3 regions of the Priestia sp. TRN 1309 genome follow, and region 2 is predicted to be linked to each of the others. Evidence: riboswitches for the same ligand, from Rfam matches in the RefSeq annotation. Region 2 holds a riboswitch; each other region holds the start of a gene.

Region 1 (8,325 bases), 180 kb from region 2:
GAATGCTTTCTACCTGTGTTTTTGGTTCATTTAGTACTTTTTTTGCATCTTTTTCTACTATCATTGTATTTCCGTCTTTTATTGTCTCTTCTTGCTGACAGGCTGATAACAGAATAGATGAAACAACCGTGATAATGATTGTATTACGTTTGTTCATCATAATTGCCCCTTCTTTATCTAATATAAATGTATGTATATTCTTCCAACAAACAGACCTAGTATATCATTCTACAAAAAAACGCTCAACCCTTTAATTTCACAAGAAAAACGGCTTGCTCTTACAGCAGCCGTTTTTCTTCTTATTTAATAGATGCTTCTTGATATGAATTGGATGCCTCTTTTTTAAGCTGTCTTGAACCATAAAAAACATAGTAAATAATTGAAAGAAGGAAAATGCCAAGAATCACATACATTAAAGGTAGAGAAACACCAAACAGCATTAAACTTGTTGTAAGCACACTGTATTTTATAATGCTGTATAAGCACAGAATCCCTAATACTAAAGCAACGCTTGGCACTACCGGGTAATTTACTTTAAAAGGACGAGACAAGTTAGGTTCTTTTTTACGTAAAATAAAAAGAGAAACTAAACTGATGCAGTACATCATCATTGCTCCGAATACAGATAAGATAATAAGGGCATTGGCAAACGTGGCAGATCCTGCACAAATCACACCGATTGCTCCCGGAATCAACAAACCACCGACAGGAACTCCTTTTTTATTCGTTTTAGCAAGAAATTTAGGGAAGTAACCATCTCGTGCAAGCGCATAGGTTTGTCTTGAAAATCCCATGATGATTCCATTTAAACTAGCAATCAATCCGAATAGCCCGATAATAGCAACAACGGTTGAAATGCCGTTTCCGTATACAGAAGACAGTGCCTGTGGAAGTGGATAATCAGCTAGCTTTCCGCTTCCTCCGCCAAGTCCTGCTGTTACAAATAGTGTAAACAACGTTGCGGTTGCAAGAGTAATAATCGCTCCAATAAATCCTTTAGGAATGTTTTTCTTAGGGTTTTCCACTTCTTCCGCTGCCATTGCTCCGCCTTCTATTGCAAGATAGAACCAAACAGCGAATGGAATAGCCGCTAGTACCCCTGTTGGCCCGTTAATAAATGAATGATCGTTAAAAATATTTGATGTTTGTACATGAGGCAAACCAGCTACATAAAAAATAGATAAACCAATTAGTGCAACAATGGTAGCTGTAAGCTCAATGACCGCTACTTCTTTTACCCCGATTAAATTTAGTAAAACAAAGAAAATAAAGGCACCTACCGTTGCATATACAGGGTTAACGGCTGGGATAAGAAAGTGCAGGTATGCTCCTGTTGATACCGCAATAGCAGGAGGAGCAAAAATAAATTCAAGCAAGCATGCAATTCCGGCGATATATCCGCCAAAAGGTCCAAGTGCTCTTCTTGCATAAGCTGAAGGTCCACCAGCTTGCGGGATAGATGTTGAAAGCTCTGCATAGCTGAACATAAACGTTGTGTAAAACACCGTTACAATTAAGGTTGCAATTGCAAGTCCGATAATCCCGCCTTGTTCAAACCCGTAGTTCCACCCAAAGTATTGTCCTGAAATAACCATACCAACTGAAATAGCCCATAAATGAATAGGTTTTAATTGTTTTTGTAACGCCATACGTTCTCCTCCTTTTGATGTTTAGACAATAAGATGTACACCGCTTGTTTGTTGCTTAATCATTTTGTCAATCATGGTACCGATATGTGCGGCTGCCTCAATAGGAGGCGTTCCTCTTTTATGAATATTAGAAATAACCATACGATCAGACTCTTTTTTGCCTTTGCTAGGTTCATAGCACATGTAAGCACTCATGGATTCAGCACTGACCAGCCCAGGTCGCTCTCCAATCAATAGCACAAGTGCTTTTGGCTTTATGATTTCACCAATTTCATCCATACATGCAACTCGTCCTCCTTTTACAAAAAACGAAGTCCCGATACGAAGTCCATATGACTCCAGTGAATCAATTAAAGCAGGATACACGTCGCTCATGTTTTCTTCAATTGCCTTAGCGCTCAGTCCATCTGATACCACTACTTGTACATCAGGCTGTGGCACGCAGTTTTTTAAAATCTCTTTCTTAGCGTCATCTGCTAATAACCTCCCTTGATCCGGCCGTTTTAAATAATGTTCTTTTGACTCCGCGCGTGTATTCACAGAAAAAAGGTTAAACTCAGATAGACTATCTTCTGAAACTGAGCCGTATACAGAGTCTACGGCTGCGGCATGATCTGTGCGAAAAGATAAAACGTCTTTTGTTAGCGGCCTTGTTCCCGTACGGCCAACACCTATGCGGGCAGGGGTAAATTGTTTCAGTGTTTCAAGCGGATCGCGATTTGACTTTGGTATCATAGTAAGCACCTTCCTTAAATCAAATTCATAAAAATAGTTGGGTCTCCAGCTCTTGATGTGAAGCGTCCGTTTTCCATAATACGCTGATCTTCAAGCCATTTTTGAAATAACGGCGTTGGGGTACGGCCGAGTACATTGCGCACGGTTGCGATATCATGATAACTAAGAGACTGATAGTTTAGCATGCAGTCATCAGCCATGGGCACTCCTATTACAAAGTTCACCCCAGCTGTTCCTAGAAGCATACTTAAATTATCCATATCGTTTTGATCAGCATCCATGTGGTTGGTGTAACATACGTCTACTCCCATAGGCAAGCCGTGCATTTTGCCCATAAAGTGATCTTCTAGCCCAGCTCGCAGGACTTGTTTGCTGTTATATAAATATTCAGGTCCAATAAATCCAACAACCGTGTTAACTAAGAAAGGCTTGTAGTGGCGAGCTAAGCCGTAGCATCTAGCTTCGAGCGTTACTTGATCAATATTATAGTGGGCTTCTGCTGACAGTTCAGAACCTTGTCCTGTTTCAAAATACCAGCGGTTCGGACCTTTTGCTGTCCCTTTTTCATGAATTAACGCTGTCGCTTCATCGAGCATAGACAGTGAAATCCCAAATGAATCATTACCGGCTTCTGTGCCTGCTAAACTTTGGAAAATCAAGTCAGCAGCTGCTCCTTTTTCGATTGCTCTCATTTGGCTCGTCACATGTGATAATACACAGTTTTGAGTAGGAATCGACCATTCGTTGATTATATTTTTTGTTTCATTTAAAAGCGCGTAGATATTATCCGTTGTATCAATAACAGGGTTAATTCCGATAACCGCATCTCCAATTCCATAGCTTAACGCTTCGTAAAGAGATGCTCTCATTCCTTTTAAGTTATCTGAAGGATGATTAGGCTGGGCTCTTGAAGCCAATACGCCTTTTTGACCGATAGTCGTTTGACAAGTAGTTTGCACTTCTATCTTGGCAGCTCCTTGAATTAAATCTAAATTGGACATAATTTTAGTAGCTGCCGCAATCATTTCGCTGTTTAATCCTTTGCTAAGCGCAAGAAGGTCTTCTCCGGTATGCTCATCAGATAAGATGTATTCTCTTAACTCCCCTACTGTCCAATTTTTAATAATGTCGTAAACTGATGAATCAACCTGACTTTCGATTAATGCCGAGACGTTGTCTTCATCTGCGCTTAGCAGCGGGTAATTTCGAATATCAGCAAGTGTGATATCAGCTAGCACTTGTTTGGCTGCCATTCGTTCTTTCATTGACTCAGCGCTAACTCCTGCGAGCTGATCTCCAGAACGTTCTTCGTTTGCTTTGGCCATAATTTCTTTCAAGCTATAAAATGAAAATGTTTCTCCTAACAACCGGGTAGTTTTAAACATCTTTTCCTCCTTGTATGTTCAGTTGATTATGATGAAAAAGCGAGTGTTTTAATCGAAACAGAGATTGCCTCTCCAGCTACGGGTAACCCTAGATCGATATAATCTCCGTGGGTAAAGTCAATTTGATCTAAACAAATAATTTCTAATTCGTTCTCCTGTTTGGCTAGTGCTTGTCCTAAAGCTTTAGCAATATCCTGCTCGCATAAAACAACGAGGCACTTAGCTCCTTTAAAACAAGCACCAAATTCAGCGCTTATTACTTTTGCTAATTCTTGCAGCATTATATAGCTGCAGTAAGGGAAATGAGATAAAGCAATAGCAACGGGAGGATCTTCTGCGCTGAAAATAGTTGAAGCCTGCATGCATGACGCTCGAGCTCTTTCTTGAAACAGCTGCGGATTCCACTCCTCCTCTGGCTGTACAGGTATTTCTATAATCGGAATGTTTTTCAGCGGCAGTTTTTTAGACTTAATGTATACGGTTGATCCGCTAACTTCTGTATTTTGCATGCCAGCCCCAATGACAGTAGCGCGCGTTGTTTCAGCGGCTTGAGATACGTGTATGGATTGAAACTGATACGCTAGCAGAGGACCAATGTCTCCATGTACAGCCACTTCCCTCACTGTTTTCGGCTTTTGCTTCTCCATCATTGCTCCTACCCCTCCTGAAATCATAATTGTTTCTGGTTGGATAGAAGATCTTGTATGAGGAGAAACGAGCAGCGAAGAGGTTTGAATTAGTGCTCTTACATAATTCACGGTTTCTTCAGCTAGTAATTGACAGATAGACGAGAGTTTTTCAAATGTTGCTTTTTCACCTTCTCGCAGTATTAAAGAATTATTTTTTAAAAATTCAGTTAAATAAGGTGAAACGTAGGTAACAAAGCCGTCTGAATTCAGCCGAATTAATCTTCCACCTACATGCAGCGTAAACGTTTCGATCACTTTTCCGTTTTGACATAAAGCGATGTTAGCGGTGCCTCCTCCTACATCAATATTGGCAATTACTGCATTTGTTTCAGCGGAATGTTGGATTGCTCCTGATCCTTTTGCCGCCAATATTCCTTCCAAGTCAGCACCGGCTGTTGCAACAACAAAATCTCCAGCATGTTCGGCTAGATAGTGAACGATAGTTTCTGCATTTTGCTTTCTAGCAGTTTCTCCTGTGATGATCACAGCGCCCGCCTCCACTTGATCTAAGGAGATTTCTGCATTCTTGTACTCTTGTTCTAGTAGTACCGTTAATCGTTGAACATCGATTTCAACCTCGTTTAGCATAGGTGTGGTATAGATAGAACTTGCATACGTTACTTGACGATCAATAATTTGACAGCCTGGCAGCGTAAACTGATTTTGTTGATTTGCTATTAACAGCTTGCTTACAATCAGTTTTGTTGTACTTGTTCCAATATCTAAACCTATGCTCGTGATCCATTTCTGTAGCATGCTATCAATCCTTTATCTCGTTTGAATATGTTGACTATCATAAAACAGTTTTTTGAATATTTCACTAACTATGTTATCAAACCTGACACACTTTTGTGTAAAGAAAGGTGACAAATGACAAAAAAGACTAAATCTTGGTAGATTTAGTCTTTTTTCTTATGATGAATGTGATTTAGTTACAATCATTCTTGATGCCGATGGAATTAACAATGAAAGAATGACTAAGCAGGCTATTAGTGACCCTACCATTGAAATACCGTTCATTGAAAAAGAATACCACAGAGCGGACATACCTTTTGGTGCGTACGATCCCCAGAAAATAATACCAGCAATAAAGTGCCAGAAATAACGTGCGAAGCTTCCGATAATAAGGGATAAAACAATCAAAACAAAAGCTTTTGATCTGTTATTGGTAGCTAAATTTGTTTTAATAGATTGTGAAAAAATACCTCCAAAACCTATAAAAGCAAAAGCCACAATATATTCAATAAATGTTTGTAGCGCTGTTAAAATATAAGCCGTTCCTGTCGCTAACTGCAAAAGCCCCCATAATAGACCAGATAGAGCCCCGCCTTTTACTCCCCAGCGAAAGCACATAATAAAAATGGGCACCATGGAGAACGAAATACTTACAGCCGTTGCAATCTTAATGGAAGGCAAAAGGTCAAGTAGAAGTGCCAATGCTGCAAAAATAGCTATTTCAATTTTAGCCTGTAAAGGTAATGCTTTATTCACGTTTCTCACTCCTGTTTTTGAATCATTCATATCAAACGGTTTACACAGGAGTAAGCAAATATATGCTACTATTCCCACATTCCTACGCTAGCGTTAACTAACAGGTTCTAAGGGTCTGAACATTTCGTTCACTCTCAGCACGGCGGCTCCCCCTGTGGTACGTTTGGATATTTATGTAGTATAAAGACAATGTTTATTATATCATATGTAACAAAATAGATTCGAGAGATTTCAAAGATGTTTCTATTTTCTGAATCTATTTTTTATAATGACAATCGTTTTAGTATTTGTTATACTTCTTTTATGTCAATTGAATATAAAAAACCCTCATCCTAATCGATGAGGTAGAGGTCGCAGTTTTTAATAGTAAAGTAACGGAAATGCAGAGAACATTGAGGATGTTGCTTGAAAGGAAAAATTGCCGAAGTTTAGATCACTTCTCGGTTGATTTAAGCTGGGGCTGTCTCCGAACAGGAACAGAACTGTCACATCATGCGAGTGATGTGAAGAGCTATCTTCACGGAAGGTTGACGCGGTTTTCAGATTTAAAAGCGCGCACATATACTGCGGGCTTTTTTTATGTTATCCCGTCTCTTTCCGTACATTCGAAAGGAGTATTTATCTATGCAAGAGCAGCAAGAATTAAAACGTGGGTTGAAATCTCGCCACTTAACGATGATTTCATTAGGAGGAGCCATCGGAACCGGCTTATTCCTAGCAAGTGGTGGAGCAATTCACACAGCAGGACCTGGGGGAGCGCTTTTAGCTTACGCTATTATTGGCGTAATGGTTTACTTTTTGATGACCAGTCTAGCAGAGCTCGCAGCTTATATGCCTGAAGCTGGTTCATTTAGTACGTATGCGTCTCGTTTTGTAGATCCATCCTTTGGTTTCGCTCTCGGCTGGAACTACTGGTATAACTGGGCTATTACGATTGCAGCTGAATTATCCGCTGGAGCCCTTATTATGAAATTTTGGTTCCCGAACTCTTCTTCTATTTTATGGAGTGCACTGTTTTTATTAATTATGTTTGGGCTTAACTACCTTTCTGTAAAAGGATTTGGTGAATCTGAATTTTGGTTTTCGTTAATTAAAGTAGTAACGGTTATTATCTTTTTAGTTATTGGTATTATGATGATTTTTGGTATCTTTAACAATGAAGCACCGGGTTTTAAAAACTTCACGCTTGGTGATGGACCGATTCACGGTGGATTCTTCACTGTACTAGGTATCTTTATGGCAGCTGGTTTTTCATTCCAAGGAACAGAGTTGCTTGGAGTCGCAGCTGGAGAAAGTGAAGATCCGGAAAAAACGGTTCCTCGCGCAGTTAAACAAGTCTTCTGGCGCATCTTGTTATTTTATATTTTAGCTATTTTTGTTATTGGAATGCTTATTCCATACACAGCGAATTCATTAGCAAGTGATGACGTGCGAGTAAGTCCGTTTACTTTAATATTCGAACGAGCAGGTCTGGCGTTTGCAGCATCAGCGATTAATGCCGTTATTTTAACAGCTGTTTTATCTGCTGGTAACTCAGGTATGTATGCTTCTACGCGTATGCTGTGGAACTTAGCGAAAGATGGAAAAGCACCAAGGTTCTTAGCAAAAGTGAATAAACGAGGCGTTCCAGTTAATGCCTTAATCGCAACGGCACTTGTCGGTACACTTGCATTTGGTGCTTCATTTTTTGGAGACGGTGCGGTATATACGTGGTTACTTAACGCTTCTGGTATGTCTGGTTTTATTGCTTGGTTAGGAATTGCGATCAGCCACTATCGTTTTAGAAGAGCATTTGTTGCTCAAGGTCATGATTTGAGTGAACTTCCATATCATGCAAAACTTTTCCCATTTGGCCCTATCTTTGCCTTTATTTTATGTGCCGTTGTTATTTTAGGCCAAAACTATTCGGCGTTTATGGGTGACTCGATTGACTGGTACGGTGTACTTGTTTCTTATATCGGACTTCCTTTATTCTTAATTGTTTGGTTAGGATACAAATGGACGAAAAAGTCGAAGCTTATCCCGTTAAAAGAATGTCAAGTAACAGTGAAAAAATACGAATAAAAAGAGCTCTCTATTCAAAAGAATAGAGAGCTCTTTTTATATGAGCTGATCGGCAAAATGAAGAGATATATAAGCGGGTTGGTTTTTCATAACAAGCATATAACCTTTGAGGGGACGGTTATAGTAATCAGCAGCTTCGATATAATAAATACGCTGAATTAACCTGCTTAAATGAGTTGCAAAAGATGGAAGTTGGTGATTAGGAATGGTTTGGATGTAGTCTATGATTTCTTGTTTAGTTTGAAGGCCTGAACGGGTACATTCTAACAGATGAAAAAGCGGATCTGCTGCTATAGTAGATAGTTCAGAATT
Region 2 (8,325 bases):
TACCGTAATAATATTGGAATCTTTCACTTTGGCATAAAGCGATTCGGGTAAAATAGCAATACCTAGTTCTGCTGCTGTTAATTCAATAATTAAATCCCATTGAGAACTTTTATATGCGATAGAAGGCACAAATCCTGATTTTAAAGCATCTTGAATTAACCGGTCGTGCAGCGTAAATTCTTCACTGAACATAATGAATTTTTCATGCTCCAATTCTTTCATCCAGACGGAAGAACGTTTCGCTAAAGGATGGTTTTTATGGGCGTATAAAAGGAATCTCTCCTTAACGAACGGGTATACGTGAAAATGCTCATCATGACCGCTTGTGAGAGGAAGCATAACAATCCCCATATCTACACCAGCCTCTTCCACAAGGGCTTCAATTTTTTTTGCTCCAAATTCAATAAGCTCTAGAGATACTTTAGGGTATTGTTCATTAAATGCTTTTGCAATCTTCGGGAAAAACAAGGTCCCGATGAGCGGAGGGATTCCCATCTTGATTTGCCCTGTTTGCAAGTTCATTAAATCGCCCAACAAGTGAGGCATGTCTTTTAACACCGACAGCGCTTTAGTTGCCTGATGATACACGACTTCTCCTGCATCGGTTAGCTTTAATTCTCTTGTTGAACGGTCAAGAAGCTCAAATCCTAGTTCATTTTCTACTTTTTTGACGGCTTTACTTAAAGCCGTTTGTGACAAATGAACTTGCAGCGCTGCCTTTGTAAAATTTTTATGATTCGCTACCTCTATAAAGTATTCTAAGTCTCTGATTTCCATGTGAAACTCCATTTCTGCAAACTGCTTATCCTTTTTTTTTACTCTTTATTTTAACCATTAAATTATTTACTGTAAATGCGCTGATTAAAAAAGGGAGCTATCCAATGAATAAAAACGAGGAAAGGAAATGAACTAAAGTTTCTGTCGAAATTGATTTATAAAACCAATAATCTTTTTATAGAGAAACATAGATTTTGCTACTAGCTGATGAGGAATATAAAGATTTTTGCCTGTACGTTCGGGCAAAAATGCAAAACTTATCAAAATAACTGAAAGCCCAAAGGCTGCAGCTGTAATCTCTATCCAAGAAAACACCATATCATTCCTCCTTTTACAAACCTATTAATAGAATATGTAAAAGTTTGAAAGGAGGTTGTACGATAGACCTATAAAGAGCGTCGTCATTAAGCTCTCTCAAAATAAAATGACGTCAAAGAACGCAGGGCCTGTGCCAAACGTTCTTTGACGTCATTTTATTTTCGCTCTTCAGCTTGATGCTCTTGTTTGTTTTGCTCAGTGAGACGTTTTTGATGAGCTTTTGTTTCTGCACTTACGTGATTCGCATCATTCGGTTGATTCTTCTTTGAACCTCCTGCAGCGTTACTCATTAGACGACACCTCCAGTCCGGTTATGAAACATACCTATAGAATGTGCGTATTTACAAACTTTATACACGGCTATCGATATTACTGCACACGAAAAAAGCAAAGGGAGAGTCACTAAGACTGTTCCCTTTGCTTTTTTACTAGGCGACTTTATCGGTGGTGATAATTTTGTTAATCCAGTCTTTTCCTTCTGTAAACCTTGTAACAAGCATCGCTGTTACTGTATTTCCCGTACTGTTTAAGAGCGTAGCAGGGGCGTCAATAATTGTGGAAATGACCGCAATGATGGGCAGAACTTCTGGCGAAAATCCGTAAATTGTAATGATTAACATTTCGCCAATCATACCGCCTCCAGGAATTGCTCCCATTACGGCTCCAACTAAAAAGGCTACGCCTAATATGCTCAAAATACTCGTAGCAGACGTCATATCTTTGCCGAACAAACTGAATAAGAAAACAATTTTTAGAATACCACCGATAACAGAACCATCTTTATGGGTGTTTGCTCCTAATGGAATCACTGTTTCAGCAATATCCAGAGGCACACCCATTTTCTTTGTTGCGTCTAAATTGACTGGAATAGATGCCGCGGAAGAACAGGTAGCAATAGCAGTGATAGAAGGAGCAGCTGCATTTTTCCAAAACAGCTTAATTCCTGCTTTACCGCCAGCAATCCATGCGTATAGCGTAAAGAAGCCAAAATAGTAAACGATTGCAATTAATAAATAAAGAATAAATGCTCTGGCATACCCTTGCAAGATCTTTGGTCCAAGTTCTCCTACTACAGTAGCAAAATAGCACCCTAAACCAATTGGAGCATAGTACATGACAATTTTAACGACTTTCATCGATACTTCTTGACCCGAAGTCAGAAATTTCGCCATAGGCTGTCCTTTTTCACCAGCCATCGTGGTAGCAATACCGAAGATAACGGCAAAGACAATTAATTGTAAAATATGCTCTTTCGAAAATAACTGAACAAAATCAGGTACAGTAAATGTACTAACAAGCTGATTTAAAAGCGTCATTTTTTCAGCTGTATTTTCACTGTCACCCATTAATTCTTTAATGGCAGAAGTATCTACGTTGTGCAGCGGATTGTAAAGTGATGCGCCTAAAAAGCCTAGAACGGCTGAAACAGCAGCAGTGGCGACAAACACAACGGCGATACCTAGCATAATTTTACCAAGACGTTTCATTTCGTTCATGTTTGCGATCGCCGAAGCCACACTAAAAAAGACAAGGGGAACGATAATCATGAACATTAAATTAAGAAACAAATCACCAAAGGGCTTTACGACTGCCACATCGGGCCCGATAGCATATCCTGCTATCCCGCCAATTAAAATAGCGAGAAGCAGAATAAGCGATGATCTGTACGTTTTAAATACACTTAAAACCATATAGATTTCCTCCAAACAACAATAGCTTCTTTACTACGCAAGAACAGCTATCATTTGCTCATTGCATACGTAGTAACGACTGGCTTTACATCTTTACGCACCAAATCTTCGTATGTTTCTCGCTCTACAGCAAGACGAGCTTCTCCATTTTTCACAAATACAACAGCAGGGCGCGGAATACGGTTGTAATTGCTAGCCATTGAATAGTTGTAGGCACCTGTAGAGGATACTGCTAGTAAATCTCCTTGATTAACGCGCGGTAAATCGATATCCCAAATAAGCATATCTCCTGATTCACAGCATTTCCCCGCAATTGATACTGTTTCATCTTTTTTATCCGTCACTCTATTAGCCAAGACAGCTTCATGTTTTGCATCGTAAAGAGCAGGACGGATATTATCGGTCATACCGCCATCAATTCCTACGTATTTGCGTACACCTGGAATCTCCTTCGTTGAGCCGATTGTATAAAGCGTTGTACCTGCTTCTCCTACGATGCTTCTTCCAGGCTCAATCCAGACTTCCGGAAGGGTATAATTCTGTTCAGTTAACGTGCGGCTTAGCTTTTCTGTCAGTGCATCTACATAATACTCAACTGGAAGTGGAGAGTCGCTTTCGGTATAACGAATACCAAAACCACCACCTACGTTTAAAACTTTTACTTCAAATTCCATTTTATCACGAATACTGAATAAGAAATCAGTTAAAATATCAATGGCGCGAGAAAAACCATCTACTTCAAAAATTTGCGAACCAATATGACAATGAATGCCTAAAAGATCGTAGTAAGGCTTTTCTAATGCAGAACTTACCGCTTTCATAGCCTGGTCATTGGAAAGACCAAATCCAAACTTGGAGTCTTCCTGTCCGGTCATAATATATTCATGTGTGTGGGCTTCAATCCCTGGAGTAACACGCAGAAGAATAGATGCTTTCTGTTTGCGCTCAGCTGCTAAGGCATGTAAAACTTCAAGTTCGGTAAAGTTATCCACAACAAAACAGCCAATATTCGCATCAAGAGCCATTTCAATTTCTTCAATCGTTTTGTTATTTCCGTGAAAATGAATGCGTTCAGCTGGATATCCCGCTTCAAGAGCTGTAAATAATTCGCCTCCTGAGACCACATCTAATGACATATCAAGCTTCGTTAAAAGGCTAGCCATTTCCATACAAAGAAACGCTTTCCCTGCATAGGCGATTTGATATGAAAATCCGCTTCTTTGAAAGGCTGAATGGAAGGCCTTGCATTTCGTCTCAATTAATTCTTGATCGTAGATGTATAGGGGAGTGCCGTATTGTTTTTTCAGTTCGACCGTATCGCACTGCCCAATTTCTAAATGATTGCTGCTGTTAATTTTACTCGTTCCATGTAAGTACATAATCCGTATCCCTCCATTTAAATCATTCAACTATAACTTTGATGGTCAGTAGAAAAACACAAAAAAGACCCGTGAAGTGATGTTCACGCGTCTTGGTTTCATAATAATAAAGTATTATTACATTCTAGGCATCAACATCTCTTCAATAGCTCTCCACAAACCAAGTGGTTTGTGACAGCTCAGCATTTATTCAATACTGAACCAGTATATGAACACAATGGATGTTTATATACTTCGGCACGAAATCCCTTTTACTTATCTTCACAGACTCCATTAGTCTCCAATAAGTGACTCTTGATTTCATGCACCTCTATTCTCAGAGAGGAAAATTATATTTAAATGTAACTCCTATTATATTTCCTTTTCCTCTGTCTAGTCAATGAAAAGTTAAGGCATAGGAATATCAAAGAAGATAAATAAAAAAGCTATGAAGCTTCCAGATAGAATCCAAGCAGCCAGCGCTGTCTTCTGATGAATGATTAAAAGTGAGAACGTGACAATATTGAAGAGAAAAGAACATAGCAGCGACCATCCATAATGATGAGTGATACTGTGATTAACATAAGCAATGAACTCAATCACAGTAAATAAAAGCGCCCATAAAAGAATCCACCACAGCCGGCCGCTTACATGCAGCGGCAGCCTTCCTAAAAAAACCGGTATAACAAACGGATAAATAATTAAGGTTATTCCAAGAGAAACCATTAGGTGATCGGGTAGAAAAAGATGATCAATACCAACAGGGTGAAATACCCATACGCGGTGATGAAACAGCAGCACTTCATAAAGCAAATTCCCCGTGACCCAAAACAGCAAAGTAGGGTAGTATTCTTGATACCTTCGCCACTTGCCAAATAGTAAACCAAGAATGATAAAAAATAATACAAATGAAGATTGCATACGCTCTCCTTAAAATAATGGTTATTTCTTTTTATTTACATATTATAGTGGTTTTATTCTTTCATTTTTTTATTCAGCACCTATAATAGAAAAGCCGTAAGCCACAGCGTTAAAGACGTACTACCACTATTTATGGCTTTCTTCACCCTGTTATAATCTTGGTAAAAGAACTTCTACCGCTTTTGTTTACGAGACGAAAGGAGCTATATGTCAAAGTCAGCAAGGCTTAAAAATAAGCTTAAAATAGCTTCGCCTAGTATGTGACTTCTTTTTTTGCTATGCTAAAATTGCATACATATAGCATGAGAATACTAGAAGAAAGAAAAGGGTGTTTTGGTATGAAAACATACATCGTAGTTGGAGCTGGGGTACTTGGAGCTTCTACGGCATATCATTTAGCAAAAGCAGGAGCAGATGTGACATTGATAGATCGCAAGGATGCTGGTCAAGCTACTGATGCAGCAGCAGGAATTGTTTGTCCGTGGCTTTCGCAGCGTCGAAATAAAGCATGGTACCGATTAGCAAAAGGCGGCGCCAAGTACTATCAAACATTAATTCAGCAATTAGAAGAAGATGGAGAAACGGATACGGGATATAAGCGAGTAGGAGCAATCAGTTTACACACTGATGAACAAAAGCTTAAAAAAATGGAAGAACGAGCATATAAGCGTCGGGAAGAAGCCCCCGAAATAGGCGAGATTACACGTTTATCCACTAAAGAAACACAGGCTTTGTTTCCGGCTCTTTCGGAAGAATACAGTTCAGTTCATATTAGTGGAGCCGCTCGCGTTAACGGAAGAGCTCTTCGAAACGCACTTGTGAATGCAGCGAAGAAAAACGGTGCAAAAATAATAGAAGGAAACGCAGAACTACTTTATGAAAATAATCAAGTAACGGGCGTTGCCGTAAATGGACAAACCCTTCTAGCAAGTACAACAATCGTGACAGCAGGAGCGTGGGCAAATCAATTACTAGAGCCTCTTGGAGTGAAATTTTTAGCAAGCTTTCAAAAAGCGCAAATTGTCCACTTGCATCTTCCTGATTTAGATACAAAAGACTGGCCCGTTGTAATGCCTCCAAGCGACCAATATATTCTTTCGTTTGAACAAGGTCAAATTGTCATAGGAGCAACACATGAAAACGACACGGGTTATGACTTGAGAGTAACGGCTGGGGGGCTTCATGAAATTTTTTCAAAGGCCTTATCAATTGCTCCTGGCTTAACAGAAAGCACAGTCTTAGAAACAAGGGTAGGGTTTCGACCATTTACTCCAGGCTTCTTGCCAGTCATTGGGGCTCTTCCAGCTTACGAAGGAATACTAGTAGCGAATGGTCTCGGAGCTTCAGGCTTAACTTCGGGCCCTTATCTTGGTTCAGAGCTGGCTAAATTAGCACTTGAAATGGAAATGGAAATTGATCTTAGCGACTATGATGTAAGAGGAGCTATTGAGTCCTAAGCAAATAGAATGAATGAAAACAAATAGAAGTTCGCAAACTATAACTACTATATGATGAAAGGAAGTAGATTGTTTGCGAAAGATTATGATAAGTGCAGCAGCAGCTTTTTTATTTATGAGCGCGACACCTGTATTAGCGGAAAACAATCCTCAGCCAGAAACAAAAGACGTGCAGCTGACGTCTCAGCAAAAGCAGGAATTATCCGTTCTGTACAAAGAAATGTTCGAAAAAAAGAAAGAAATACTTTCAAAATATGTGGAGTACGGCGTGCTAAGCAAAACGGAGAGTCAAAACATTTCTTCACATATGGAAAATCGCTATCAGCATATGGAGCAAAATGGTTTTGTCCCGAAGCGTCACTGTCATAAAATGCATCATTCAAAGTAATTCCTATTCACATAAAAAAGCGCCTATACAGGCGCTTTTTTATGTGAATGAATGGAAAATATCCGCTTCTTTATCTAGTAAATTTTAAACACCTCATGTAAAATTAAGAGAATGAGAACGAGTAGGAAAGATGCTAGTGAGGGGTAGGTAAATATGAACGATGAACGAAAATAAAAAAATAGTCCGATTACATGCAGAAAATCATTCAGCTGAGGATCTAGGAATCATATTTGCTTACAAACAAAAAGGTGACCATCTTGTTTACAGTATGTATCAAGGAGAAAGCGTTTCTGAGCAAAAAATACCTCTAGAAGAATGGGTCTCGTATGAGCATTTTTTTGAAGCGCTAAATAAAAAGAAAAAGCTTATGTACGAGCTTCAAATAAATGATAAACGCTATGTAGTAAACTTAACCCCTTTATCTTACACAGAAAAACCTGAAATTATGGGACATTGCGTGAATATAACTAGTTATCAGGAGAAAAAAGAACAGATTCAGCCTTTTATTTATCATAACGCAGATGCTGTTGCTATCGTTGACTTAGAGGGTAAAACGCTTCAAGTGAACCCTGCGTTTGAGAATACATTTGGCTGGACGTTTGAAGAAATTCATCAAAAGCCTCTTCCGATTATACCTTCGTTTTTAAAGGAGCCCGTGTGCGAACTTCATAAGACTATTCAATCAGGGGAATCGAAAACGGAATTTGAGACGGTCAGACAGCATAAAGACGGGCATTTAATTAATGTAAGCGTCACACTATTTCGCGTTGAAAATATGAATGATTGGCCGTTATGCATTGCGTTTGTCTATCGAGATATAACATCACGCAAGCAGGATGAGACGGCTTTAAAAGAAAGCGAACAGCGCTACCGAAGTTTGATTGAGTTATCCCCGGAAGCAATTATCGTTCATAGTGAAGGTAAAATTGATTATATCAACCCTGCAGGAGCTAAAGCACTAGGATACAAGAATCCTCAAGATGTATTAGGAGCTTGTGTTTATCAGTTTGTTCACCCTGATTACTATGATGTTGTAAAACAGCGAATTTATCGAATGAAAACAGAAAATAAATCTGTGGATCTGCAGGAAGAAAAGTTTATTCATAAAGACGGTCATACGATTGATGCCGAAACCATTGCCTTTCCTATTCCGTATATGGGAAAGCAGGCCATTCAAGTTTTGTTTCGTGATATTACAGAACGTAAAAAAACTGAAAAATTGCTGCGTGAATCCGCTCAGCTTTCCTTAGTCGGACAGTTAGCAGCGGGTATCGCTCACGAAATCAGAAACCCTCTAACAGCGGTAAAAGGATTTATGCAGTTATTAGAAGAAACGAGCGGTCAGCCTTACTATGTAGAAATGATAAATCATGAGTTAGATAGAATCGAATTGATTGCCGACGAGTTCTTGAGTC
Region 3 (8,325 bases), on a different contig from region 2:
TGATTTAATCTTAGCAGGAAACGTAGCGATTGACGGAGGTTCAGGCCAGGTGGGACCGCGCGTAGCAGAACAGTTAGAAATCCCTTATATTACAACGATTACAAAGCTGGATATTGAAGGTGAAAAAGTGACGGTTGTACGCGATGTGGAAGGAGATTCGGAAGTTATTGAAACGTCGCTTCCTCTTTTAGTAACAGCTCAGCAGGGACTTAATGAGCCTCGCTATCCATCTCTTCCAGGGATTATGAAAGCGAAGAAGAAACCGTTGGTTGAAGTGGAATTAGACGATTTAGATTTAGATGAAGATGATGTAGAAGCAAAAACAAAGACAATTGAAATTTATTTACCTCCGAAAAAAGACGCGGGGCGCGTATTACAAGGAGATATAAAAGATCAAGTAACAGAGCTGGTCAATTTACTGCATAAGGAAGCAAAAGTCATTTAATAAGTCAAAAGTCAAAACAATGGGGGTATTGTAATGGGACGCAAAGTGTTAGTTCTTGGAGAAGCACGTGATGGGGGATTACGAAACGTATCGTTTGAAGCGATTTCCGCAGCGTCTACTGTAGCTGACGGGGGAGAAATTATTGCAGCGTTAGTAGGAAAGGACGTAAAATCTTTAAGTGAAGAACTTATTGCATACGGAGCAGATAAAGTTGTTGTGACGGAGCATGAAGATTTAGCTGCTTACACATCGGATGGTTACGCTCAGGCATTATTAGCCATCATTGAAAGTGAACAGCCTGAAGCTATCGTATTTGGGCATACGGCTCTTGGCAAAGATCTAGCGCCAAAACTGGCAGCTCGCTTAGATAAAGGACTTATCTCGGATGTGACGGATGTAGAAGTGGGAGGGGATCAAGTAGTCTTCACTCGCCCAATTTATTCTGGTAAAGCATTTGAGAAGAAAATCATGACCGATGCTTTTACGTTTGTCACGATTCGTCCAAATAATATTTCACCGCTTGCAAAAGATGAGGGGCGTACAGGTGATGTAGAGGATTTAAATGTTGAAATCAAAAACCTGCGTACTGTTGTAAAAGAAGTCGTACGCAAAGCAACGCAAGGGGTTGATTTGTCCGAAGCAAAAGTCGTGATTGCAGGTGGTCGAGGTGTAAAAAGTACGGAAGGTTTTGGACCTCTCCAAGAACTAGCGGACGTGTTAAATGGAGCTGTTGGAGCGTCTCGCGGAGCGTGCGATGCAGATTACTGCGACTATTCTCTTCAAATCGGTCAGACGGGCAAAGTAGTCACACCAGATTTATACATTGCCTGCGGAATTTCAGGTGCTATTCAGCATTTGGCAGGTATGTCAAATTCAAAAATTATTGTTGCAATCAATAAAGATCCTGAAGCGAATATTTTTAAAGTAGCTGACTACGGAATCGTTGGAGATTTATTTGAAGTAGTGCCTCTGCTAACGGAAGAATTTAAAAAGCTGAAAGTACAGTCTGCGTAAGATTCTCGGACAAAAGTATTTGAGACGAAGTGAAGAACGAACCGTTGATCAAGATTTTTGATTAGTGGTTCGTTTTTTTGTTAGGGTAAACGCAGGGTAGGTCTTTCTAGCAGGTGATTGGAGGGCAAGGCGAAGACTCCTGCTAGAAAAGCGAAGTCTTGCATGGAAATCAACTGCGGTGTCGCAAGCGGTTCAACCCATGTATACTATTTGTTCGTCTTTGGATTCATTTAGTCAGGTCTCAGCCTCATGGGAAACGAAATTTTCTACGCATATTTTTAGGCAAATTGTACAAACTAGAGCGGAGAATAAACAGTATAAATGTAAGCAAAAAGTTAGCAAACCTTATTTGAAGGTGATATACTGTGAGTAGAATTTGGATATTGCATATATTTAGGAGGAATTAAAATGGCTATTGCACATGCTACAGATAAAAACTTTACAGATGAAATTAAATCAGGCCTAGTGCTTGTTGACTTTTGGGCACCATGGTGTGGCCCTTGTAAAATGATTGCTCCAGTTCTTGAAGAAATTGATGGCGAACTTAACGATAAAGTTAAAATCGTAAAAGTAGACGTTGATGAAAATCAAGAAACAGCTGGAAAATTTGGTGTTATGAGTATCCCAACTTTAGTATTATTCAAAGATGGAGAGAAAGTTGATCAAGTAGTTGGTTTCCAACCAAAAGAAGCATTAACAGAATTAATTAATAAACACGCGTAAGTCAAAACCTAGCTCAGGCTAGGTTTTTTTCTTTTTCTCCACTTTTTCTCTTTTGGGAATACTTTTATTTAGCGAATATGCGTTCGTTTGTTTTATACTAGATGTAAGGAACACCGCCATAAATCCAGCTTATGTACATGTATTAAGACAGGAAAGAATGTAGGTTACGCTTCATAAGCGATTGTATAGATGGACAGAGTAAGAGAAGAGGAAGGAGAAAAGTATGAACGATTATTTAAAAGAAAAGCTGGCTATTTTACCGGATCAGCCCGGCTGTTACTTGATGAAAGATAAATATGGAACGGTCATTTACGTAGGAAAAGCAAAAGTATTAAAAAATCGAGTACGTTCCTACTTTACCGGATCTCATGACGGAAAGACGCTTCGACTTGTAAACGACATTGTCGACTTTGAATATATCGTCACATCTTCTAATTTAGAAGCGCTTATTTTAGAAATGAATTTAATTAAAAAGCATGACCCAAAATACAATATTATGCTTAAAGATGATAAGGGCTATCCGTTTATTAAGATTACAGCTGAAAAACAGCCCCGACTTGTTATTACAAGAAAAATAAAAAAAGATAAAGGGAAATACTTCGGTCCTTATCCTAATGTTCAAGCAGCAAATGAAACAAAGCGGCTTCTTGATCGCATTTATCCGTTAAGAAAGTGCTCCACTATGCCAGATAGGCCTTGTTTGTATTACCATATCGGGCAATGTCTAGCTCCTTGCGTAAAAGAGGTAAAAGAAGAGCAAAACAAACAAATTATTGAAAATATCACGCGGTTTTTAAATGGTGGATATGAGCATGTCAAAACAGAGTTAACTGAAAAAATGTTAAAAGCTTCAGAAGAACTTGACTTTGAACGGGCTAAAGAATACCGAGATCAAATTGCTCATATCGAAGCGACAATGGAAAAGCAAAAAGTAACGTTTAATGATTTTGTTAATCGAGATGTGTTTGGCTATTCTTACGATAAAGGCTGGATGTGTGTTCAAGTTTTCTTTATTCGCCAAGGGAAATTAATTGAGCGAGAAGTTTCTATGTTTCCTTTTTATAAAGAGCCAGAAGAAGATTTCTTAACTTTTATCGGTCAGTTTTATGCCAAAAATATTAAGCCAAAAGAAGTGATGGTTCCAGCAACGATTGATGCAGAGTTAGCTGAGAAGTTAGTAGAAGTAGAGGTTCAGCATCCAAAGCGAGGCAAAAAGAAAGAATTAGTAGAACTTGCGTGTAAAAATGCAAAAATTGCGCTCGGTGAAAAATTCTATTTAATTGAACGAGATGAAGAGCGTACAGTTGGCGCAGTTGAACGGTTAGGAGAAGAGCTTGGAATTGCCGCTCCTTATCGGATTGAAGCATTTGATAACTCAAATATTCAAGGAACAGACCCAGTTTCTGCGATGATTGTTTTTGTTGATGGGAAACCGGAAAAGAAAGAATATCGCAAATATAAAATTAAGACCGTAAAGGGACCAGATGATTACAGTTCCATGAGGGAAGTCGTTCGCAGACGGTATTCCAGAGCGTTAAAAGAAGGCCTTCCGCTTCCGGATTTAATTGTTGTAGATGGAGGCAAAGGGCATTTAGCTGCAGTCCAGGACGTTCTCGAAAATGAATTGGGACTTTTAGTGCCTACAGCAGGTCTTGTTAAAGATGATAAACACAGAACCTCCAACCTGATGATTGGTGAGCCTCCTCAAATCATACCGCTTGAACGCAATAGTCAAGAATTTTATTTGCTTCAGCGAATTCAAGATGAAGTTCACCGCTTTGCAATCACCTTCCACCGTCAAGTGCGCTCTAAGTCCGCTTTTCAGTCAGTTCTAGACGACATTCCGGGAGTGGGAGAAAAGCGTAAGAAAGCTTTGTTAAAGCATTTTGGTTCGGTGAAAAAATTGAAAGAAGCAACGGTTGAAGATATACGAAATTCAGGTGTTCCTCAAAACATTGCTGAAAAAATTTATGAAACATTACAAAAATAGTCTTGAAATAATAGAAAATATTTGATAAGCTATTAACTAATTTCATACGACACTTCATCAAATGAAGTGAAGATAGAGGTGCAAATTTAATCAGTACGCATCAGGAAGGGTATGAGCCCTTATGAACGATGCGGAAAGGGAAATTTGCCGAAGTGAACATTACCTCATAGTAATGATTGCTGGTTCTGCGTTGAATAAACGTAGGATTGTCAAGATGTAGATTCTTGGAGAGCTATCTCACGGCAGTGGACGGTTATGTTTTATAATTTTCGTTCGTTAAGCAATGAGAGCTCATCTCATTGCTTTTTTTATTGTCTGAGTAAAAAAATTTAGCTTCTCATCATCCTGCATATGCAAATTTATTGAAAAGGAATGAACAAAATTATGGCATTAATCGTTCAAAAATTTGGTGGAACATCTGTTGGTTCTGTTGAACGTATTCAACATGTAGCAAACCGTGTTATTCAAGAAGCAGAGCGCGGTAACCAAGTAGTAGTTGTTGTATCGGCAATGGGCAAAACCACAGATGCACTGGTGAAATTAGCAAGTGATATTACGGACAGTCCAAGTAAACGCGAAATGGATATGCTTCTTACAACTGGAGAACAAGTAACGATTTCCCTGTTAACAATGGCTCTTCAATGCAAAGGTCATGAAGCCACTTCGCTAACAGGTTGGCAAGCTGGTATCCAGACGGAAGCAGTTCACAGCAATGCACGAATCCAGCACATTGACACGACTCGTATTCAAAGCCAATTAGATAGAGGTCGAATCGTAGTAGTAGCTGGATTCCAAGGCTGTTCAGAAGATGGAAGCATTACAACATTAGGTCGAGGCGGCTCTGACACGACGGCAGTAGCTCTTGCCGCGGCACTAAAAGCTGCAAAATGTGATATTTATACAGACGTAACAGGAGTGTTTACGACGGATCCGCGCTACGTAGAAGAGGCTCGTAAACTTCATTCTATTTCATATGACGAAATGTTAGAATTAGCCAATTTAGGAGCAGGGGTGCTGCATCCGCGCGCTGTTGAGTTTGCAAAAAATTATCAGGTACCGCTAGAAGTGCGTTCAAGCTTAGAAAACGAGAATGGAACGATTGTTGAGGAGGAAGTTTCAATGGAACAAAACTTAGTCGTAAGAGGAATTGCGTTTGAAGATAATATTTCACGGGTGACAATTGAAGGGTTAAACAACGAGTTACAAACTCTTTCTACTATTTTTACAGCATTAGCAAAAGAACAGTTAAATGTGGATATTATTATTCAAAACGTAACGGCTAATAATCGCCTCTCTATCTCATTTTCTATTAAAACTGTAGATGTAGAAGCTGCTCTTGCCGTCTTAAAAGAGTATAAATCTACCTTGGGGTATACGCGTATTGAACATGAAAGCAGTCTGGCTAAAGTATCGATTGTGGGATCTGGCATGATATCTAATCCAGGTGTTGCAGCCGAAATGTTTGAAGTGCTGGCAGGAGAGAAAATTGAAGTGAAGATGGTCAGCACGTCTGAAATTAAAGTATCTACAGTTGTACCGCATGCTGATATGGTAAAAGCTGTTGAGACGCTTCACGTAGCATTTGAATTAGAAGAGCAGCAGGCAGTGCAAGTATAAAGAAAAGAAAAAAGACGTGGTATCTCCACGTCTTTTATATATACGTATTTCTTACTTTTTATAACGCTCCGCACGGGTTTCGGTAGGTAAGATATCTTTTCGGTCCCACTGCACGGAAATCAGCACTTTTCCGTTCTTTTCTTTAGGTGTTAAGTAGGCTTCTGTTAGGCAGTTGTTTTGACGCTGAATCTGTTCAGCCACAAACCCTGACTCAAGATGAAATGAACAAGTTTCCTGCTGAAATCTTTTGCTGACCACATCACCTGATAACTCAAGCTCTAGTGAATATTTATCTTTTTTGGCAAGCGTCAGTGTTCCCCAGGAAGCTGCTTTAAAAAATGCGACGATTTCATCCATTGTATTTAATGGATATTTACGCGCAAGGTGTTTTCCTGCCCAGTATGAGATGGTATTCGTTTCGTCTCCAAGAAGCTCTGGAATTAACACGTCACGCAAAAGGCTGTATCCGAAATATGGAACGTGATCAAGAGCTCTCTCTGTTTCAGCTGCGGCATTAGGTTCTAATGTTTCCATCGTCTCTTCAAGTTCTTGCTGTGATTCTGTTTGTAAATTGCTCATGCTTTCCCCTCTTTCTTTACTACTATTATATACAAATCTAAAAAACCTCTCACGCATTTTTTTGATAAAATGTAAGAGGATCTTTATTATGGTAAAAAGAGTTAGATGTAAAGATAAAAAATCCATAAAATTACTTTTAAAAGGGTACTTTTACCTGTGTAAATGTTTTGTGAACTTGTTTACAATAAAAGTATAAAGTAAACGCTTACTTAACTGTGGCAAGCGATATTATAATAGAAAGAAAAAATCTTTAACATCAATGCAGTAAGCGTTAACAAATATAAAATTTTATAAATTTATATTTTATAGAAGATTTAAACATCTTGCCTTGACGCTCTTAATCGATGGGAGTAAAATTAACCTGTCACATACTTTATTAGGAAATGCAAAGGTTTTCATTTCCTGTATTCACGATTAATCTATTTGTCTAGTGGGAGTAAGAAAGTTCTTCACAAACTATGTTCATTTAACTAAGGGGGGTCTACGCAGATGGCGGCAAACAGAGAGTTTCAATATCGGAGAATCCATTCACTACTTGGAGTAATACCAATCGGGATTTTCTTAACACAGCATTTAGTTGTGAATCATTTCGCGACAAAGGGAGAAGAATCATTTAATCAAGCAGCTCACTTCATGGAGAGCTTACCTTTCCGCTATGCTCTAGAAATTTTCATTATTTTCTTACCAATCGTTTTTCACGCAATATACGGTCTTTACATCGCATTCACTGCTAAAACAAACGTTAACAACTATGGATTTTTCCGTAACTGGATGTTTATCCTTCAGCGTGTTTCAGGTGTAATCACACTTATCTTCATCACATGGCACGTATGGGAAACCAGAATACAAGCTGCGCTTGGAAAAGAAGTAGATTTTCAAATGATGGAACGAATTTTAAGCAACCCAGCAATGTTTGCATTCTACATAGTTGGTGTTGTATCTACGATCTTCCACTTTGCAAACGGTCTATGGTCATTTGGAGTTAGCTGGGGGTTAACTGTAACACCACGTTCTCAAAGAATTTCAACTTATGTGACATTAGCAATCTTCTTAGCACTTACATTCGTAGGTGTTCGTACATTATTCGCATTTGCATAAAATTAAGGTTTTGAAGGAGTGGGGTTCCGATGAGTAACGGAAAAATCATCGTAGTCGGTGGCGGTTTAGCTGGCTTGATGGCAACAATAAAAATTGCTGAGTCTGGCAAGCAAGTAGATTTATTTTCACTAGTTCCGGTAAAAAGATCTCACTCAGTTTGCGCGCAAGGTGGAATCAACGGAGCCGTAAATACGAAAGGTGAAGGAGATTCACCATGGGAACACTTTGATGACACAGTGTATGGCGGAGACTTTTTAGCCAACCAGCCACCTGTAAAAGCAATGTGTGAAGCAGCTCCTGGTATTATTCACTTACTTGACCGTATGGGTGTTATGTTTAACCGTACTCCTGAGGGTTTGTTAGACTTCAGACGATTTGGCGGAACGCAGCATCACCGTACGGCTTTTGCTGGAGCAACAACGGGTCAACAGTTATTGTACGCATTAGATGAGCAGGTTCGTCGCTATGAAGTTGCCGGACTTGTGACAAAGTACGAAGGATGGGAATTCTTAGGTGCTGTTCTTGATGATGAGCGCAGCTGTCGCGGAATTTCTGCACAGAATTTAAAATCAATGGAAATTAAAACGTTCCCAGCTGATGCGGTTATTATGGCTACAGGTGGACCTGGTATTGTCTTTGGAAAATCGACGAACTCAGTTATTAATACAGGTTCAGCGGCATCTATCGTGTATCAGCAAGGTGCATACTATTCAAACGGAGAGTTTATTCAAATTCATCCAACTGCTATCCCGGGAGATGATAAGCTTCGTCTTATGAGTGAATCTGCTCGTGGAGAAGGCGGACGCGTTTGGACATATAAAGACGGTAAACCTTGGTATTTCTTAGAGGAAAAATATCC

What was found. A riboswitch is a leader RNA that binds a small molecule or an ion and turns the genes downstream of it on or off. The one in region 2 is predicted to bind lysine.
Region 1: linked by a shared signal. The riboswitch ahead of ACRPLQ_RS10080 (amino acid permease) and the one ahead of lysA (diaminopimelate decarboxylase) in region 2 are both predicted to bind lysine.
Region 3: linked by a shared signal. The riboswitch ahead of ACRPLQ_RS22505 (aspartate kinase) and the one ahead of lysA (diaminopimelate decarboxylase) in region 2 are both predicted to bind lysine.

The regions. Positions count from the first base shown of each region.
Region 1 covers NZ_JBOZGM010000002.1:540,617-548,941, reverse strand. The annotation lists gene ACRPLQ_RS10110 (TcaA NTF2-like domain-containing protein) at 1-157, opposite strand, end outside; gene eat (ethanolamine permease) at 300-1,649, opposite strand; gene eutC (ethanolamine ammonia-lyase subunit EutC) at 1,671-2,384, opposite strand; gene ACRPLQ_RS10095 (ethanolamine ammonia-lyase subunit EutB) at 2,399-3,769, opposite strand; gene ACRPLQ_RS10090 (ethanolamine ammonia-lyase reactivating factor EutA) at 3,796-5,214, opposite strand; gene thiT (energy-coupled thiamine transporter ThiT) at 5,371-5,979, opposite strand; TPP riboswitch at 6,012-6,112, opposite strand; lysine riboswitch at 6,287-6,471, shown strand; gene ACRPLQ_RS10080 (amino acid permease) at 6,574-8,013, shown strand; gene ACRPLQ_RS10075 (hypothetical protein) at 8,050-8,325, opposite strand, start outside.
Region 2 covers NZ_JBOZGM010000002.1:719,690-728,014, reverse strand. The annotation lists gene ACRPLQ_RS11020 (LysR family transcriptional regulator) at 1-777, opposite strand, end outside; gene ACRPLQ_RS11015 (hypothetical protein) at 910-1,095, opposite strand; gene ACRPLQ_RS11010 (hypothetical protein) at 1,251-1,385, opposite strand; gene ACRPLQ_RS11005 (dicarboxylate/amino acid:cation symporter) at 1,524-2,786, opposite strand; gene lysA (diaminopimelate decarboxylase) at 2,837-4,165, opposite strand; lysine riboswitch at 4,304-4,486, opposite strand; gene ACRPLQ_RS10995 (CBO0543 family protein) at 4,553-5,065, opposite strand; gene ACRPLQ_RS10990 (NAD(P)/FAD-dependent oxidoreductase) at 5,404-6,522, shown strand; gene ACRPLQ_RS10985 (YckD family protein) at 6,596-6,910, shown strand; gene ACRPLQ_RS10980 (PAS domain-containing sensor histidine kinase) at 7,071-8,325, shown strand, end outside.
Region 3 covers NZ_JBOZGM010000006.1:196,347-204,671, reverse strand. The annotation lists gene ACRPLQ_RS22525 (electron transfer flavoprotein subunit beta/FixA family protein) at 1-445, shown strand, start outside; gene ACRPLQ_RS22520 (electron transfer flavoprotein subunit alpha/FixB family protein) at 479-1,459, shown strand; gene trxA (thioredoxin) at 1,868-2,182, shown strand; gene uvrC (excinuclease ABC subunit UvrC) at 2,406-4,172, shown strand; lysine riboswitch at 4,238-4,415, shown strand; gene ACRPLQ_RS22505 (aspartate kinase) at 4,557-5,789, shown strand; gene ACRPLQ_RS22500 (YslB family protein) at 5,841-6,368, opposite strand; gene ACRPLQ_RS22495 (succinate dehydrogenase cytochrome b558 subunit) at 6,858-7,466, shown strand; gene sdhA (succinate dehydrogenase flavoprotein subunit) at 7,496-8,325, shown strand, end outside.